DNA from 3 places in the Anaerobacillus sp. QJM3NY_17 genome. Region 3 is predicted to be linked to each of the others. Evidence: riboswitches for the same ligand, from Rfam matches in the RefSeq annotation. Region 3 holds a riboswitch; each other region holds the start of a gene.
What was found. A riboswitch is a leader RNA that binds a small molecule or an ion and turns the genes downstream of it on or off. The one in region 3 is predicted to bind S-adenosylmethionine.

Region 1 (5,337 bases), 2.0 Mb from region 3:
CCCGTCAACGCCCTCAAGTAGAAGACAGTATAACTGTTCTCTAAAGCTACGTTTGATTTCATCAAGAGAAGTCTTTTGAGTATTGATTCCTCGTATGCCACCGATCGTTCCAAATACATAAGTCGCTTTGTTTGCTGCTTGTCGAGCTAATTTAACAGCTTCAGTGTTCATTTCTTTTACAAGATCTTCAAGACCATATCTCGCTAATTTACTGTAGTTTGCTCCATAGGTGTTCGTTTGTATCACGTCTGAACCTGCTTCTACATATGCGCGGTGTATGTTTAATACTTGCTCTGGATGCGATAGGTTTAACTCTTCAAAACATTGATCTACCCCATATGAATAGAGAAGTGTTCCCATCGCGCCATCACCGATTAGAATATTGTTTTTTAATTTATTAAGGAAACTCATAGTTGACCACTCGCTTCGGAAGCGGAGTATTGCTTTCTAATAGCTGCAAATCCAATTTTGAAATCTTTTAATAAATCATCAGGATTTTCAAGTCCCACAGACAATCGCAATAATCCATCTGTGATGCCTCGTTTTCTTCGTTCTATAGGAGGCATAGAAGCATGTGACATTCTAGCTGGATAGGAGAGAATTGATTCTACGGCACCAAGACTTACCGCGAAAACAGGAATTTGAACATGCTTTGTGAATAGACGCACGGCATTTTCATCAGGTAACCGAAAGGACAAAACTGCACCAGGACCAGCGGCTTGATAAATATGAGTGGAGTGACCAGGGTGATAAGAAAGCCCTGGATAAAAGACTTCTTCTACCATCTTTTCTTTAGTAAGAGCATGCGCAAGACGAAACGCAGATCTAGACGATTGATCTAGCCGACAATGCAATGTTTTTAAGCCACGGAGAACTAACCAGGAATCGTGAGCGCTTAAAATCGATCCAAACGAGTTTTGCAGGAATGCAAGCTGTTCCGCTAATTCCTCACTTTTTACGGCAGCAAGACCAGCGACGACATCGCTATGTCCTGAAATGAATTTCGTAGCACTATGCAATACGATATCGGCTCCGAAGTCTAACGGACGTTGTAGAGCAGGTGTCATAAAGGTGTTATCGACAAATGTTAAACAATTATTCGCTTTAGCTAATTTAACAACGGCTTGAATGTCAGTTACCTTCAGTAAAGGATTAGAAGGCGTTTCGATATAGATTACTTTAGTATTGGATTGAATACCTCTCGCCACTTCATTTAAATCTGTCATGTCTACAAAAGTATGTTTAATTCCAAATCTCCCGAGAACGTCGTGAATCATGCGATACGTCCCACCGTAGACGTCTTCAGATATAAGAACGTGATCGTTTTGTGAAAGGAGCATAAACGAGGTGGCGATAGCGGCCATCCCAGAAGCAAACGCAAATCCCTTAACCCCACCTTCAAGATTGGCAATTGTTTCTTCAAGCGCTTCGCGAGTGGGGTTGCCTGAACGACTGTAATCGTATTTTCCAGGTTGGTCAAAATCCATCTGATGAAATGTAGAAGCCTGTTGGATAGGGACGCTAACAGCTCCCGTAGCTTTATCAAATTTGTGATCGTTATGAAGAAGTTTTGTTTGAAATGTATAATCAGTATTTGTCAATTTGAACAACCTCCTCTTTAAAAATGGACAATGCTTGATTCAGGTCCTGTATTAAGTCATCAATGTTTTCAATCCCAACAGAGAAACGTAGCAGTCGATTGCACACCCCTTTTTCAAGTCTGATGTCTTCTGGTATCTCAGCATGAGTTTGCGTTGAAGGATATGTGATAAAGCTTTCTACCCCTCCAAGACTTTCAGCAAATGTGACAAGTGTTAATTTTCTAAGAAAGAGATCTACCCATTCTTCGGAGCGCAATCTGAAAGAAAGCATCCCACCTTTATCTGGATAAAAAACGTCTGTTATTGCTTCATGATTTGTTAAAAATTCAGTTATCTTTCTGGCATTCTCTTCATGCTGCTTCATTCTGAGTGGCAAGGTTTTCATGCCTCTCATTAATAACCAGGAATCAAAAGGAGAAAGCACAGCGCCTGCACCGTTTTGGTATTGTTGGATTTCAGCGCAAATATTCTCACCTTTTGCAACCACAAGCCCTGCGAGAATATCATTATGACCGCCTAAATACTTAGTGGCACTATGCACGACGATATCCGCCCCAAGCAGTAGTGGGTTTTGTAGAAGAGGGGTGAACAAAGTATTGTCTACAATAAATAATAGGTCCCTGTTTTCTGTTATCCGTGCAATTTTTTCAAGATCTGTTAATTTCATTAATGGATTAGATGGATTTTCAACAAAAATGGCTTTTGTACGGTGAGTTAGGAGTGATGAAAGTTGTTCATTTCTTTGTGTATCAAAATATGTGAAGGAGATACCATAATGTTTTTCAGCATGGGCAAATAATCGATAAGTCCCACCATACAAATCATCTGAGACGAGAATATGGTCGCCGCTTTTGAATATGGCAAGGATTGCTTGAATCGCAGCCATTCCGGAACTAAAAGCAAATCCCTGATCACCATGTTCGAGTTCTGATATAGCGGATTCTAAAATGGATCGTGTCGGGTTTTTGGTTCTTGAATAATCGAATCCGGTGGATTGACCGATGCCTTCATGGCTATACGATGTGGAGAAGTACACTGGAGGATTTACCGCACCGGTTTTAGTATCTGAATGATTACCTAATTGGACAAGTAGTGTTTCTAACTGTTTATTCGACATAATCAATCTCCTTTTCATTGAATAAGGGCAATAAAAAAAGCCCTCTATAAGAAGAAGACTTTGGTTGCTCTTCTTCTTATCTTCCAAGTTGAAATCAACTTGCTGGAGTTAGCACCTTACCAGAAAATATCTGGTGGTTGCTGAAGCTTCATAGGGCCAGTCCCTCTGCTTCTCTTGATAAGAATTGAAAATATATGGAATTTTATTGTGTCGCTTTTTTCATAATCTACATCACTTTAAAGTGAAAAGCAAGGGATTTGAGTAAATTATCAAAATTTTTCTTCTGTTGAATCATTTGCTCGCTCGTTCGTTACACGTTTTTTTGGTAACGGGATTTCTTTAATCGTAAGATAAAGTAGCATGATGGCCACAATCCAATAAAGTAGGAATCCTAAAGGGACTGCTGTTTTAATGAGTGCCATAATCGCAAAGAAGAGCGTTGGAATTGTTACTGAATAAACAGATAAGACCCAAAGTTGTTTATAAGAAGCTTTTCTTCCGGTAATACTTCTCAATAGTAGTCCAATTGTAGCTAGTACGGTAACTCCTATAAACTTAAGGCCGGTTTGAAACAAATAGATAACGAATATCAGTAACGGAATAAAGATAGGGAGCAGGTTGTCCAGATTATTACTTAGCTCATTAACATCTTGCTTCGTGAAAGTCATCGAACTAAAGTTACTGTAATTAAACTCCTGTCTAGCACCGCTATCTACAACGATTACACGATCTTTTAGGAATGCGATAACGGAATCATATTGATCAACATCATCAGGCTTTGTCTGGTCTGTCGCATCAAAAATAAAAGTATTTTCATCATTTTGTCGAATAAGCGGTTCAGACTGTTCACTTGTTAAAGATCCGTCCTCTAAAGTGAATTCTGGTAGATCTGACATATGTGTTTTGAGATCCTCATAAGCGTTTGTAAAGGATAGAGCCGTCATAATTCCTACTGGCACAGAAGAAATGAACATAAGTAAAAACACGTACAATATTGGCTTGCCTAGCTTTTGAAAACGGAATCTGGCCATCATCTTAGGGGAAAATAAGCTGTAGTAAAGTTGTTTAAAAACGTTCAAATTAATAATCTCCTTTCTAAATGTGGAGCGTTTCTCCACCCAATCAGTTTATCTTATATAGAGAGAAGGGAACAGTATTCTTGGTGAAACTTTATTGAAATAAATTTGTTTTCAGCATAATATCTTTACAAATCTATATTAACTCTTTACAAAGGGGGGAGCGATGTAGATAATAGACAAGGGACTTTGTTGAGTATTGTCGAAAAAAATAAAACATAAGTGCAAGGGGTTGAAATGATGGAACTCAACGTTCAGGAGATGATCTTTCAGTTTGTGGGAGGTCTTGGTATTTTCCTGTTTGGACTAAAGTATATGGGAGACGGCCTTCAACGATCAGCAGGTGATCGATTAAGAGACATTCTCGATCGTTTTACGACTAACCCGTTTATGGGTGTGCTCGCTGGGGTCATTGTAACTATTCTCATACAAAGTAGTTCAGGAACAACGGTTTTAACAGTCGGTCTTGTTAACGCAGGATTTATGACTCTGAAGCAAGCAATTGGCGTTGTAATGGGTGCGAACATTGGTACAACTGTTACAGCATTTATTATTGGTTTTCCTATTAAAGATTACGCACTTCCAATTATAGCCATCGGTTCTTTGTTAATTTTCTTCTTTAAAAACAAGAAAATTAACTACGCTGGTCAAATCGTCTTCGGATTTGGTGCGTTGTTCTTTGGACTTGAATTAATGAGTACGGGAATGAAACCACTTCGTAGCCTTGAGGCTTTCCAAGAATTAACAGTAAGCATGAGCTCGAACCCACTGTTAGGCGTTGTGATCGGTACAGTATTTACTGTCATTGTACAAAGTTCCAGTGCGACAATTGGTGTATTGCAAGGTCTTTATTCACAGAACGCAATGGATATTCAAGCTGCATTACCAGTTCTGTTTGGAGATAATATCGGTACAACGATTACCGCAGTTCTTGCTTCTATCGGTGCATCCGTTGCCGCTAGACGTACAGCACTGACTCACGTTATTTTCAATTTAATTGGAACGGCGCTTTTCCTAATATTCTTATTCGCCTATACGCCGTTTATTGAATACTTAAGAGATGCATTAAACTTAACACCGGAAATGACGATTGCATTCGGACACGGGATCTTTAACATTACAAATACTGTTATCCAGTTCCCATTCATTGCCGGACTTGCCTATCTCGTTACAAAAATTATTCCTGGTGATGATGCAACGATTGAATATAAGCCAAAACACCTTGATCCAGTATTTATCGAACGCTCTCCATCTGTTGCATTAGGACAAGCTAAAGAAGAAGTGATTCGAATGAGCGGATTTGCTTATAAGGGTGTTAAAGAAGCATCAAATTATTTAACATCTAAGAGTCAGAAGAGCGCTGAAAAAACCGCTCAGTATGAAGAAGCTATTAACAACCTGGATAATAAAATTACAGATTACCTTATCCAATTATCAGCAACTTCTCTGTCTGGAGATGAGTCGACACGACACGGTATGCTAATGGACTCAGTTCGTGATATCGAGCGTATTGGCGATCATATGGAGAATATTGTTGAGTTGG
Region 2 (5,337 bases), 1.9 Mb from region 3:
GAAATGGGTGCGCCGATTATGCAGGGACAGATTAGCTATGGGAAAAGCCAAATTTTGTTGCGAGATTACCATGACGAAAAAGACATTCAACACGTCATTCTTGAGATGAGTGAAGAAGTTGCAAGACGTGCGAGAAAAGCCCGGAAGGCAGGGCGTACGATTAGCCTTGGGATTGGTTATAGTAAAGAAGAAGGCGGGGGTGGCTTTCACCGTTCAAGGAGTATCCACAGCCCGACTGCTATTACGCTCGAAATATACAATGTATGTCTTCAGTTATTTGAGGAGTTCTTTGAAAGAAAAACGGTTCGTAAGATTTCCATTACCCTTTCAAATATTTGCAATGATGAAGAAGTGCAGTTGGACTTATTTAACGCGTCACGCCCAAAGCAGCGGGATCTCGGATATGTGATGGATTCGATCCGTGAGAAATATGGCTCAGATGCGCTGCTTCGTGCCGTTTCATACACAAAGGCCGGTACGGCACTGCATAGAAGTAAACTTGTGGGTGGTCATAAAGCATAGAAGGGGGAAGAAGCGTGATTCGTGATCGCGGAAATATAAAATGGACGTCAATGATGTTACCTGAGCATGTGAAAGAGCTAAGAGATTGGAAAACCGAAGAGAAAAAAAGTGAAAAGCCGGTACTTGATGAACAAAGAATGGCGGAAATGAATGAAACAATATGTGAAGCAATGGCCAATCACAACTCGCTTTGTTTTCAACACTTTAGTGGGGGAGAAACGAAAACTCTCTTTGGATATGTGCACTATGTAGATCCACTTACGAAAGAACTGCGTATTATTGACCATAATGAAAAAAGGACAACGATAAAGCTGCTGGACCTTGTGCACGTAGAGTTAGAATGAAAAAAATGGAGTATCCTCTCAGATGTAAAAAAAGTTTTTCATTTCAGGATTGGGGTAAAATAAGTATAAAGTCAAACCTGAATAAGTGAGACCATCCTGTCTGGTTAGAAACGAAGGGTGAATCAGATCAGATGAATTCAAAATCCGGAGTGAGATGAAAGATGCTATTAGCTCAAAATCTTAAACAAAATACGGAAAAGATCAAAGGAATTGATATTCACTATGAATACTATAGAAATGACACAGCCGTCGATCGGCCAGTATTAACGCTTCTTCACGGTTTTCTATCGTCGAGCTTCAGCTTCAGAAGATTGATACCATTATTAACAAAGGCATATACTGTTGTTGCCATTGATCTTCCTCCGTTCGGAAAAAGTGAAAAGTCTAATCGTTTTGTCCACTCTTATCATAATTATGCGGAAGTGGTGGTTGAACTTTTAGAAAGGCTTTCAATTGATCATACTGTTATGATCGGCCATTCTATGGGTGGGCAAGTAGCAATGAGAGCCTCGGCTATGAAAGATGATCTCGTTAGTAAGAATATTTTACTGTGCAGTTCAGGATATCTTGAAAAGGCTAAACAGAGTCTAGTGTATACATCGTACTTACCTTTTTTCTCGGTATACTTGAAAAGGTGGCTTTATCGAAAAGGTGTTAGAGGAAATTTGCTTAATTGTGTTTATGATCCTTCCCTTATCGATGAAGAAATGATGGATGGATATATCCAACCTTTCTTCAATGAGGGTATCTTTCGGTCATTAGTTAGGATGATTCGAGATCGCGAAGGAGATTTGTCAGAAGTTGAACTAAATCAAATTCATACACCTAGCCTACTAATATGGGGAGAAAATGACAGAGTTGTGCCGTTGAAAATTGGGAAGCGTCTCAGTAAGGATCTCCCAAATGCTAAACTGATCATCTATGAAAAAACCGGTCACCTTCTACCAGAAGAAAAACCGGAATCGATTATGAAGGATATTGAGTGGTTTTTAGGAAAATAAAGATTGATCTATTGCAAAAATTGGTAGTCATACAAAGCTTGAACCAGACTAGTTAATCAGGTAAACTCCTTAAAGGATGAGGAGTTTATTTTGATGCAGTTAATCAAAGTTGACTCATCAGAATAATGCGTGATAAAGTAAAGCTCGTTATGAAAAAGTAAAATGAAGCATGCGCTCATTAATAATTGTATATTTCTTATTAAGAGAAGTGGAGGGACCTGGCCCAAAGAAGCTTCAGCAACCTCTGATGATCAGAAAGGTGCTGCTTCCAGCAAGAGAAATCTTGAGAGATAAGTGCAAAAGCCTTCTTCTCTTGAAGTGGGCTTTTTTTATTGAGACAGAATAAAAGATGAAGGAGACATGAATAATGGAGAAAGAAATAAAGGGGAACGGCCTGGCTTTACTTCCCCTTGGAATATTTATTGTGCTTTTTATTGGTACAGCTATCATAACAAAGGACTTTTATAGTATGCCTGTTATTCTCGCTTCTCTAATTGCGGCGGGCGTAGCTCTTTCGATGAATCGAAAAGAAAGCTTTATGAAAAAAGTGGAAGTGTTTTGTCGTGGAGCAGGTAATACGAATATCATATTAATGATTTTGGTCTTTTTACTGGCTGGGGCGTTTGCCGGAACAGCTGAAAAAATTGGAGCAGTAGATTCGATTGTTAATTTAGGTATATCAATTCTACCGGCTAATCTTTTAATCGTAGGTTTGTTTGTCATTGGCTGTTTTATTTCTATTTCGATGGGTACATCGATGGGAACGATTGTAGCACTTGCTCCCATTGGAATTGGAATTGCAGAGCAAACCGGAGTTGCCCCGGCACTGGCTTTATCAGCGGTCATAGGTGGGGCAATGTTTGGTGACAATCTTTCTATGATTTCAGATACTACGATTGCGGCAGTACGCACACAAAATACGCAAATGAAAGATAAATTCAAAGTAAACTTTTTTATAGTCTTGCCAGCTGCTATCGTAACAGCCATTATTTATGGTGCTTTAACGATGGGAGAGCAAGCAACGGTTGGAGGAGATCACGCATTTGATTTCGTTACAATTATCCCTTATTTAGGTGTACTGATCGCAGCGATCGCTGGTGTTAATGTTCTTATTGTACTTGTAAGTGGTACCTTATTTGCTGGGATTGTAGGTTTATATAACGGAACATTTGGAATGAGTGGACTGATCTCCACGGTTACAGAGGGCATAAAAGGGATGGAAGACCTTGCCATGATTGCACTCGTCATCGGAGGGATGATTGAAGTCATTAAGCATAACGGAGGAATACAATACGTATTGGACAAAATCCTGAGCAAAGTAACTTCTCGTAGAGGAGCAGAGTTTGGTATCGCCGGTCTCGCAAGCGTGCTTGATTTATCAACAGCTAACAACACCATTTCGATCATAATGGGGGGGCCACTTGCGAAAAACATTTCCGAAGAATATGGGGTAGACCCACGAAAGTCTGCTAGTATTCTTGATATTTTCTCAGGTAGTATACAGGGCATGCTCCCATATGGGGCACAGGTGCTTGCAGTAGCAGGTCTTGCGTCGATTTCGCCACTCGCTCTACTACCGTATTCAATTTATCCAATCCTCATTGCTATTGCAGGAATTATTGCGATTTTCATCAACTATCCCTCTATTTCGAAAAAGGGCTAAAGTGATAGTAAACAGAATCTTGAATTAAAATTTGATATGAGCATTTAAAAAGCAGGTAGCTCAATTTGAGCTACCTGCTTTTTTTTATTATCCTTCGATTTGTTTTTGAAGATGCACAATTCGTTGAGGAAGAATGTACAAGTATTCAATAAGTGAATCTAGTAAGTCGATAATTAAGTTGGCCGTTTCTTCGCTTGTAGCTTTCTCAAGACAAAGGAGGTTATTTAAATTACTACCTTTGCCTAGTAGGTGTCCTAGTTTTACAATTGGTTCTTCTAAATCAATCTGTTTAGCAAGTGTTTCTAGCTGTTTAGAAAGTGGCTGTCCTAGCTCATTTTCAGATAGAAAACTACCTGTAATGCTCTCAAGAACACGATTAGCCATTACAGCCGTTGCGGTCCAATCCTTCATGTTATGTACATTCACTGCTGAGCGATAAACACGCTCAAGGTCATCGGGTAATCTAGCTGTGCTAGTCAGTCTGCCGAGCGGCTCTCGTGTAAAAGAGGTTTGATGCACGAATAGCTCAACTTCTTCTCCGCGATCATTATGGGACGTTTTAATGAGTATGAAAAGCACAGCTTCTTTACAAATAGAGCAGCGAGAAAGCGTGGAGAACACAGCCTGATTAATTTGATAATCGAACTTCAGTTGAAATGAAGCATCGCTTCCGCATTCTGGACATTCTGTATTAGCTGATTTTGGAAGCTTTGTTTGTCCGTATTTCACAACCGAATTAATAGTAGTCTGTTGTATCTTTCTCATCATATACCCCCTGGATCGATTTTGAGCAACTTGTTGTGGATTGTGTATCTATACTTACATTTAATCATTGAGTTTATTTATTTTGAATTATAAAAAACATATCATCAACTTATAATTTTCGCCCCAAATGGAAATTTAAGGGGGTTGAAATGAATTACTTGTATGGAAATGGAAAAACGAATCAAAAGTCCTTTCTTGAAAGAGAGTAATAAAGTACCAAAATTGTGAATTTATTGACAGATGTGGCGAGCGAATTCTACACTATAGTTTAATGAACGATAGGAGGTATGACTATGGAACAACACCTTTGGAACCAATTATGGAAAGAACATGATCGAGCAAAAGATCTCTTAACATTCGCTTCTTCACACACGCCGGAAATCCCTTCAAAAAGTTCTCAAAAAAATCCAGGTTATGCATCTGGACCAGATCCTGCTTATGATAAAAGGAAACTGACGGGGTTGATCCTCGGACCGGTCCTTTTTCTTAGCATAATGTTGTTTTTTAATCCAAATGGTCTTTCAGAAGCAGGTTTGGCCATCTTAGCAAGTACGGCGTGGATTGCAACGTGGTGGATTACAGAAGCCATTCCGATACCGGCGACGTCTCTTTTACCATTAATTTTATTTCCACTAACGGGCGGACTAAAAGGTGATTTAACAGCATCAGCTTATGGCGATAACACCATTTTTCTCTTTATGGGTGGTTTTTTGATCGCGCTTACAATGCAGAAGTGGCATTTACATAAACGAATTGCTCTTTTCATTATATCAGCAATAGGAACAAGTACAGAGAGAATTGTACTTGGCTTTATGATTGCAACAGGCTTTTTATCAATGTGGATCTCAAACACGGCAACGGCTATGATGATGGTGCCAATTGGGCTGGCGGTGATTTATCAAGTATCCGAGCAGCTTGATATGAAGCAAGAAGGGATTCCGCAATTTAATTTTGGAAAAGCCATTATGCTTGGCATCGCGTACAGTGCCTCAATTGGTGGTTTAGCAACATTGATTGGAACACCTCCTAATACCATCTTTGC
Region 3 (5,337 bases):
AATTAATTCGTTCAACTGCCTCCCTGAGTTTCTCTTCGGAAGTTAATAAGCCTACTCTCACAAAGCCTTCCCCATACTCTCCAAAGCCGTTCCCAGGCGCAACTACAATTTGAACATTCTCAAGCAAGTAGTCCGCAAATCCCTCTGAAGTAAATGATTCAGGTACTTTTAACCAGGCAAAAAATGACCCCGCAGGAGAGGTTACATCCCAGCCAATATCGTGAAGCCCCTGTATCAATACATTCCGTCTAGATTCGTACGTTTGGCGAAGGTTCTCAACACATTCCTGTGAACCTAGTAAAGCTTCTGCAGCTGCTTCTTGCACTGCACTAAACAAACTAACGTAGAAATGATCCTGAAGCAGGTTGATGCTTTCCACTACAGATGGGTTTCCGACAGCGAACCCAACACGCCATCCTGCCATATTATACGTTTTGGAAAGAGTATAAATCTCAATTCCCACATCTTTAGCACCTTCTGTTTCCAAAAAGCTTTTAGGACGTTCTCCATCGAATCCGATCGCTCCATAAGCAAAATCATGAACGACACAGATGTCATTGGCATCCGCAAACCTAACCGTTTCATCAAAAAAGCTTTTCGTTGCTATAGCAGCGGTAGGATTGTTTGGATAATTTAAAAACATGAGCTTTGCTTTTGCAAGAGCACTCTCTGGGATCGCGCTATAATCAGGCAGAAAATCATTTTGTTCAAGTAACGGCATCATTTGCATATCCGCTTCAGCCATCGCAACTCCAGACCAATAATCAGGATAGCCAGGATCTGGCACGAGCGCCACGTCACTTTTATTTAACAAACATTGACTGACTTCTACAAGGCCAGCTTTTCCACCAAAGAGGACGGCTACCTCTTTCTCCGGATCAAGCTCAACACCAAACTCTCGCTTATAGAATTCAGCCGCGGCTTGTTTCAGAAAAGGCTGCCCCCTAAATGGCGGATACTTGTGGTATGCAGGGTTTTCAGCTGCCTGCTGCAAAGACTCGATAATATGTGCAGGCGTCGGCTGGTCAGGATTTCCTTGGCCAAGGTTAATAATGTCATATCCCGCCTCTACATAACGGTTCACTTTTCCAGCAAGCTTCGCAAAAAATTGTTCTGGTAAACGTTTAAGTGCATCTGAAGTTTGAAATTGTTTCAAATGGAATCACATCCTGTTAAAATTTTCGAGAAATTCTAATAAGTTATGTTATCTTGGATACACAACCATGTAAAGGTCAATTTCTAAACATGTAAGGAGGACAAATCAATGAAAAACCTTGCCCTGTTGCAATTTGATATTGCTTTTGGCAATCCAGAAAAGAATTTCTCTAAAGTTGAAGAGCTTGTTTCTAAGGCGGTGAGTGACAAACCAGATATCATCGTTTTACCAGAATTGTGGTCCACAGGTTATGATTTATCTCGTCTTGATGAAATTGGAGATACTGATGCAGAAAAGTCGATTGCTTTTCTATCTCGCCTCGCAAAAAAAAACGACGTAAATATTGTCGGGGGCTCCATCGCTAAGCATCATAACGGCGAAGTAACGAACACCATGCTTGTGTTCAATCGAGATGGGCAGCTCGTTCATGAGTATAGCAAAGCGCACCTGTTTCGTTTGATGAATGAAGAGAAATTCCTCGTTTCTGGAAATGAAAAAAGTCATTTCACACTTGAAGAACTCCCATGTGCCGGGTTCATTTGTTATGATATTCGCTTTCCTGAGTGGCTTCGCCTTCATGCAGTTGAAGGTGCCCAAGTATTGTTCGTACCAGCAGAATGGCCAAAGCAACGCACCGATCATTGGCGAGCATTACTTATCAGTCGCGCGATTGAAAATCAGTGCTACGTGATTGCTTGTAATCGTGTCGGGGCAGATCCTGATAATACGTTTGGAGGACACTCATTGATCATTGATCCGTGGGGAACAATTATCGCAGAAGCAGGAGAAGAAGAAGTTATTTTAACAGGTTCTATTGACGAAGAGGAAATGTCATCAATCCGGAGTCGCATTCCTATCTTTGAAGATCGACGTCCAGATATTTATAAATAATATTCAAAATATTATTGACAAACATGTTCCTTTCTCTGTAACATACATTTCAAGCGAAAAAATTGTAAAATAATTTCATAAACTTTCTCTTATCAAGAGCAGGCTGAGGGATTTGGCCCTATGACGCCCAGCAACCGACCTATTTTTAAGTCCAGATGAATCCATGACTTAAATGGCACGGTGCTACTTCCAACAGGATGATATTCATTCTGGAAGATAAGAGGTGTGAAGTATCTCTGTCTTCAAGCCTCTTTCTTCGGAAAGAGGCTTTTTTTATGCCGAAATTCCGATCTTCATGCAATACAACAACCATAAATAGTTGAAAGGGGAATTTTACATGGGTATTCAGATCACTTCAGGGTACACACCGTTTACAAGCGAAACAGTTGTGCAATTTTTAGAGCATCACGAGCTTTTGGATCGCACCGCTCCTGTTCATGTAAAGGAAATTGGCGATGGCAATTTAAATTATGTCTTTCATGTTCAACACAAGAAAACTGGACAATCCTGGATCGTCAAACAAGCCTTGCCTTATGCCAAAGTAGTTGGCGAATCCTGGCCGCTTACACTTGATCGGTCCAGAATTGAAAGCGAGGCGCTCAAGCAAGCTCACTCGCTCGTTCCTGACTTTTCTCCAATCGTTTATTTGCATGACTCTGAAAAAGCCGCAACGGTTATGGAAGATTTATCAACGCACACTATTTTACGCAAAGGACTTATTGAAGGACGTATATATCCTGAACTTGCAAGAAACGTCGGTACCTACCTCGCTCATACGCTCTTTTTCACTTCTGACTACGGTCTTGGTTCGGCAAATAAGAAAGAGCTTGCCAAACGGTTTAGTAATCCAGACTTATGTGGCATAACAGAAACCCTCGTATTTTCAGATCCTTTCTACAATGCCGAAAGCAATGCCTTTACAGAAGAGCTTCGAGCAGATGTTGAATCGCTGTGGGAAGATGACGATTTCCTCACTGAAGTGCCCTCCCTCAAACACTCTTTTTTAACAAAAGGAGAAGCTTTGATACATGGGGACTTACATACAGGTAGCCTGTTTGTTACGGAAAGCTCAACCAAAATAATCGATCCAGAATTTGCTTTCTATGGGCCAGCTGGTTTTGATGTCGGTGCTTTTATCGCCAATATTGCGCTTAGTATCCTGTCGCAGGAGGCCCATAGATCAGAAGAAGAGAAAGAAGGATACCTCGCTTATTTATTTGGCGTCACTACCGAGGTTTGGAACGTATTTGAATCTACTTTCCGATCATTATGGGACGACCATCTCTCAGAAGATAATCGTTATTCGAGAGGATACCTAGACGCTCTTCTACAATCTATTTTTGTCGATAGCATTGGATTTTCCGGCTGTAAAATCATCCGAAGAACGATTGGACTTGCTCATGTAGAAGAGATCGAGACGATCAGTGATCCAAGAGTAAAACTCGCTGTGGAAAAAAAGGGGCTTACCCTTGGAAAAAAACTTATTTTAGACCGAAAAAGCATCACTTCGATTGAACAATACATTAAAGCAATCAAGGAGGTCATTTAAATGACTGTTATCTCATCACTCCAGTGGAAAGGTGATCATCTCTTACTCCTCGATCAACGGCATCTTCCACAACAAGAGATCTACCTTAAGCAAACGGCAATCGAGGATGTCTGGAATAGCATTTCTGCCCTTGTGGTCCGCGGAGCACCAGCCATTGGAATCGCCGCAGCGTATGGTCTTGTTCTTTGGAGTCAGCATGTTCAAACAAACGAAGCAACAGCGTTCAAGACAGCGCTAGTCAACCAAGGAAAATATCTTGCCTCCTCTCGTCCCACTGCAGTTAATCTCTCTTGGGCGATCGATCGCATCATCCGAGCTAGCTTTTCCTTACCAACAGTTCAAAAAATGAAAGAAGCGATTCTGCACGAAGCACTTACTATCCATAAAGAGGATGAACTTGTCTGTCAGCGTATTGGAGAACATGGTCTGAAGCTATTAAATGATAGGGATACCATCCTCACACACTGCAATGCAGGTGGGATCGCAACAGCAAAATACGGGACTGCTCTTGCGCCTCTCCATCTGGCAAAGGAAAACGGTCTCTCCATCTCTGCAATTGCGACGGAAACCAGACCAGTTCTACAAGGTGCTCGATTAACCGCATGGGAGCTTGAGCGTGCTGGTATTGACGTTACGCTTATTACAGACAGTATGGTAGCTCACGTTTTAAAAACGAAGAAAATCGCTGCAGTTATAGTCGGTGCTGATCGGATTGCTGCAAATGGTGATACAGCTAATAAGATTGGTACGCTCGGCCTTGCCCATATCGCAAAAGCATACAACGTTCCTTTTTATGTTGCTGCACCCATCTCAACAATTGACTACTCGATCCCTGACGGAGAAGCGATTCCGATTGAGGAGCGAGACCCGAAAGAAGTCACGCACTATAAAGGTGAACGTGTTGCAGCTGAAAACATTGGTGTATTTAATCCTGCTTTTGATGTGACGCCAAATGAATTACTTAACGGAATCATTACGGAGCACGGTATCGTTCGAACACCGTATGCTGAAAACCTTGCTCATCTTGCTTTCCCACACGCTAAAAACACGGAGGTACATTCATGAAACGCTTAGGACTTATTTTATCCATTCTTCTTCTCGTCGTGCTTGCAGCTTGTACGAGTGAGCAAGATGCCGTAAGTGCACCAGAAGCAAGCAATACGGAATCAAGTGAGGCAACTGCGAACACGGGTGAAGAAACGTCTAAAGTTTCTTCAGACATTCCAAAAGAAGTTCAAAAACCTATCAAAATAGCAGCGATTATGCAAGCATCCCTCGGTACATTTTCTTCCCAGTACGTAAAAGGAGTTGAAGATCAGGTTGAAAAATTTGGCGGAAGCGTTCAAGTTTATAATGCTGATAATGACCTTTCCAAGATGGCTACACACCTTGATACAGCCATCAACCAAAAAGTCGATGCGATCTTAATTGATCATGGCCGAGCAGATGCACTCGAAGCTGGAGTGAAAAAAGCCGTTGATAAAGGCATACCTGTCGTTGTGTTTGATAGCGATATTAACGTGCCAGGTGTAACAGTTATTGATCAAGATGATTATAGTCTTGCATGGAATACATTAAAAACGCTTGCTCAAGATTTAAATGGTGAAGGAAATATTGTCTATGTGTGGGTAGGAGGATTTGCGCCCATGGAGCGACGAAATGCGATTTATGAGGCCTTCCAGGAGCGCTATCCAGAAATCAATGAAATCGCTAAGTTCGGGACCGCGAGTGCTAATACAGC

Region 1: it holds a riboswitch for S-adenosylmethionine, as region 3 does, so the genes downstream of both, AC0VYV_RS14515 (methionine biosynthesis PLP-dependent protein) here and mtnK (S-methyl-5-thioribose kinase) in region 3, are expected to answer to the same signal.
Region 2: it holds a riboswitch for S-adenosylmethionine, as region 3 does, so the genes downstream of both, AC0VYV_RS13720 (Na+/H+ antiporter NhaC family protein) here and mtnK (S-methyl-5-thioribose kinase) in region 3, are expected to answer to the same signal.

The regions. Positions count from the first base shown of each region.
Region 1 covers NZ_CM149685.1:2,757,368-2,762,704, reverse strand. Annotated here, with positions in the region: gene AC0VYV_RS14525 (bifunctional homocysteine S-methyltransferase/methylenetetrahydrofolate reductase) at 1-411, opposite strand, end outside; gene metC (cystathionine beta-lyase) at 408-1,601, opposite strand; gene AC0VYV_RS14515 (methionine biosynthesis PLP-dependent protein) at 1,588-2,718, opposite strand; SAM riboswitch class I at 2,792-2,902, opposite strand; gene AC0VYV_RS14510 (DUF1189 domain-containing protein) at 2,988-3,797, opposite strand; gene AC0VYV_RS14505 (Na/Pi cotransporter family protein) at 4,035-5,337, shown strand, end outside.
Region 2 covers NZ_CM149685.1:2,612,904-2,618,240, reverse strand. Annotated here, with positions in the region: gene AC0VYV_RS13735 (Y-family DNA polymerase) at 1-522, shown strand, start outside; gene AC0VYV_RS13730 (YolD-like family protein) at 537-866, shown strand; gene AC0VYV_RS13725 (alpha/beta fold hydrolase) at 1,028-1,867, shown strand; SAM riboswitch class I at 2,061-2,164, shown strand; gene AC0VYV_RS13720 (Na+/H+ antiporter NhaC family protein) at 2,235-3,530, shown strand; gene AC0VYV_RS13715 (hypothetical protein) at 3,618-4,295, opposite strand; gene AC0VYV_RS13710 (SLC13 family permease) at 4,589-5,337, shown strand, end outside.
Region 3 covers NZ_CM149685.1:716,672-722,008, reverse strand. Annotated here, with positions in the region: gene AC0VYV_RS03930 (aminotransferase class I/II-fold pyridoxal phosphate-dependent enzyme) at 1-1,156, opposite strand, end outside; gene AC0VYV_RS03925 (carbon-nitrogen family hydrolase) at 1,265-2,047, shown strand; SAM riboswitch class I at 2,134-2,270, shown strand; gene mtnK (S-methyl-5-thioribose kinase) at 2,385-3,596, shown strand; gene mtnA (S-methyl-5-thioribose-1-phosphate isomerase) at 3,597-4,661, shown strand; gene AC0VYV_RS03910 (sugar ABC transporter substrate-binding protein) at 4,658-5,337, shown strand, end outside.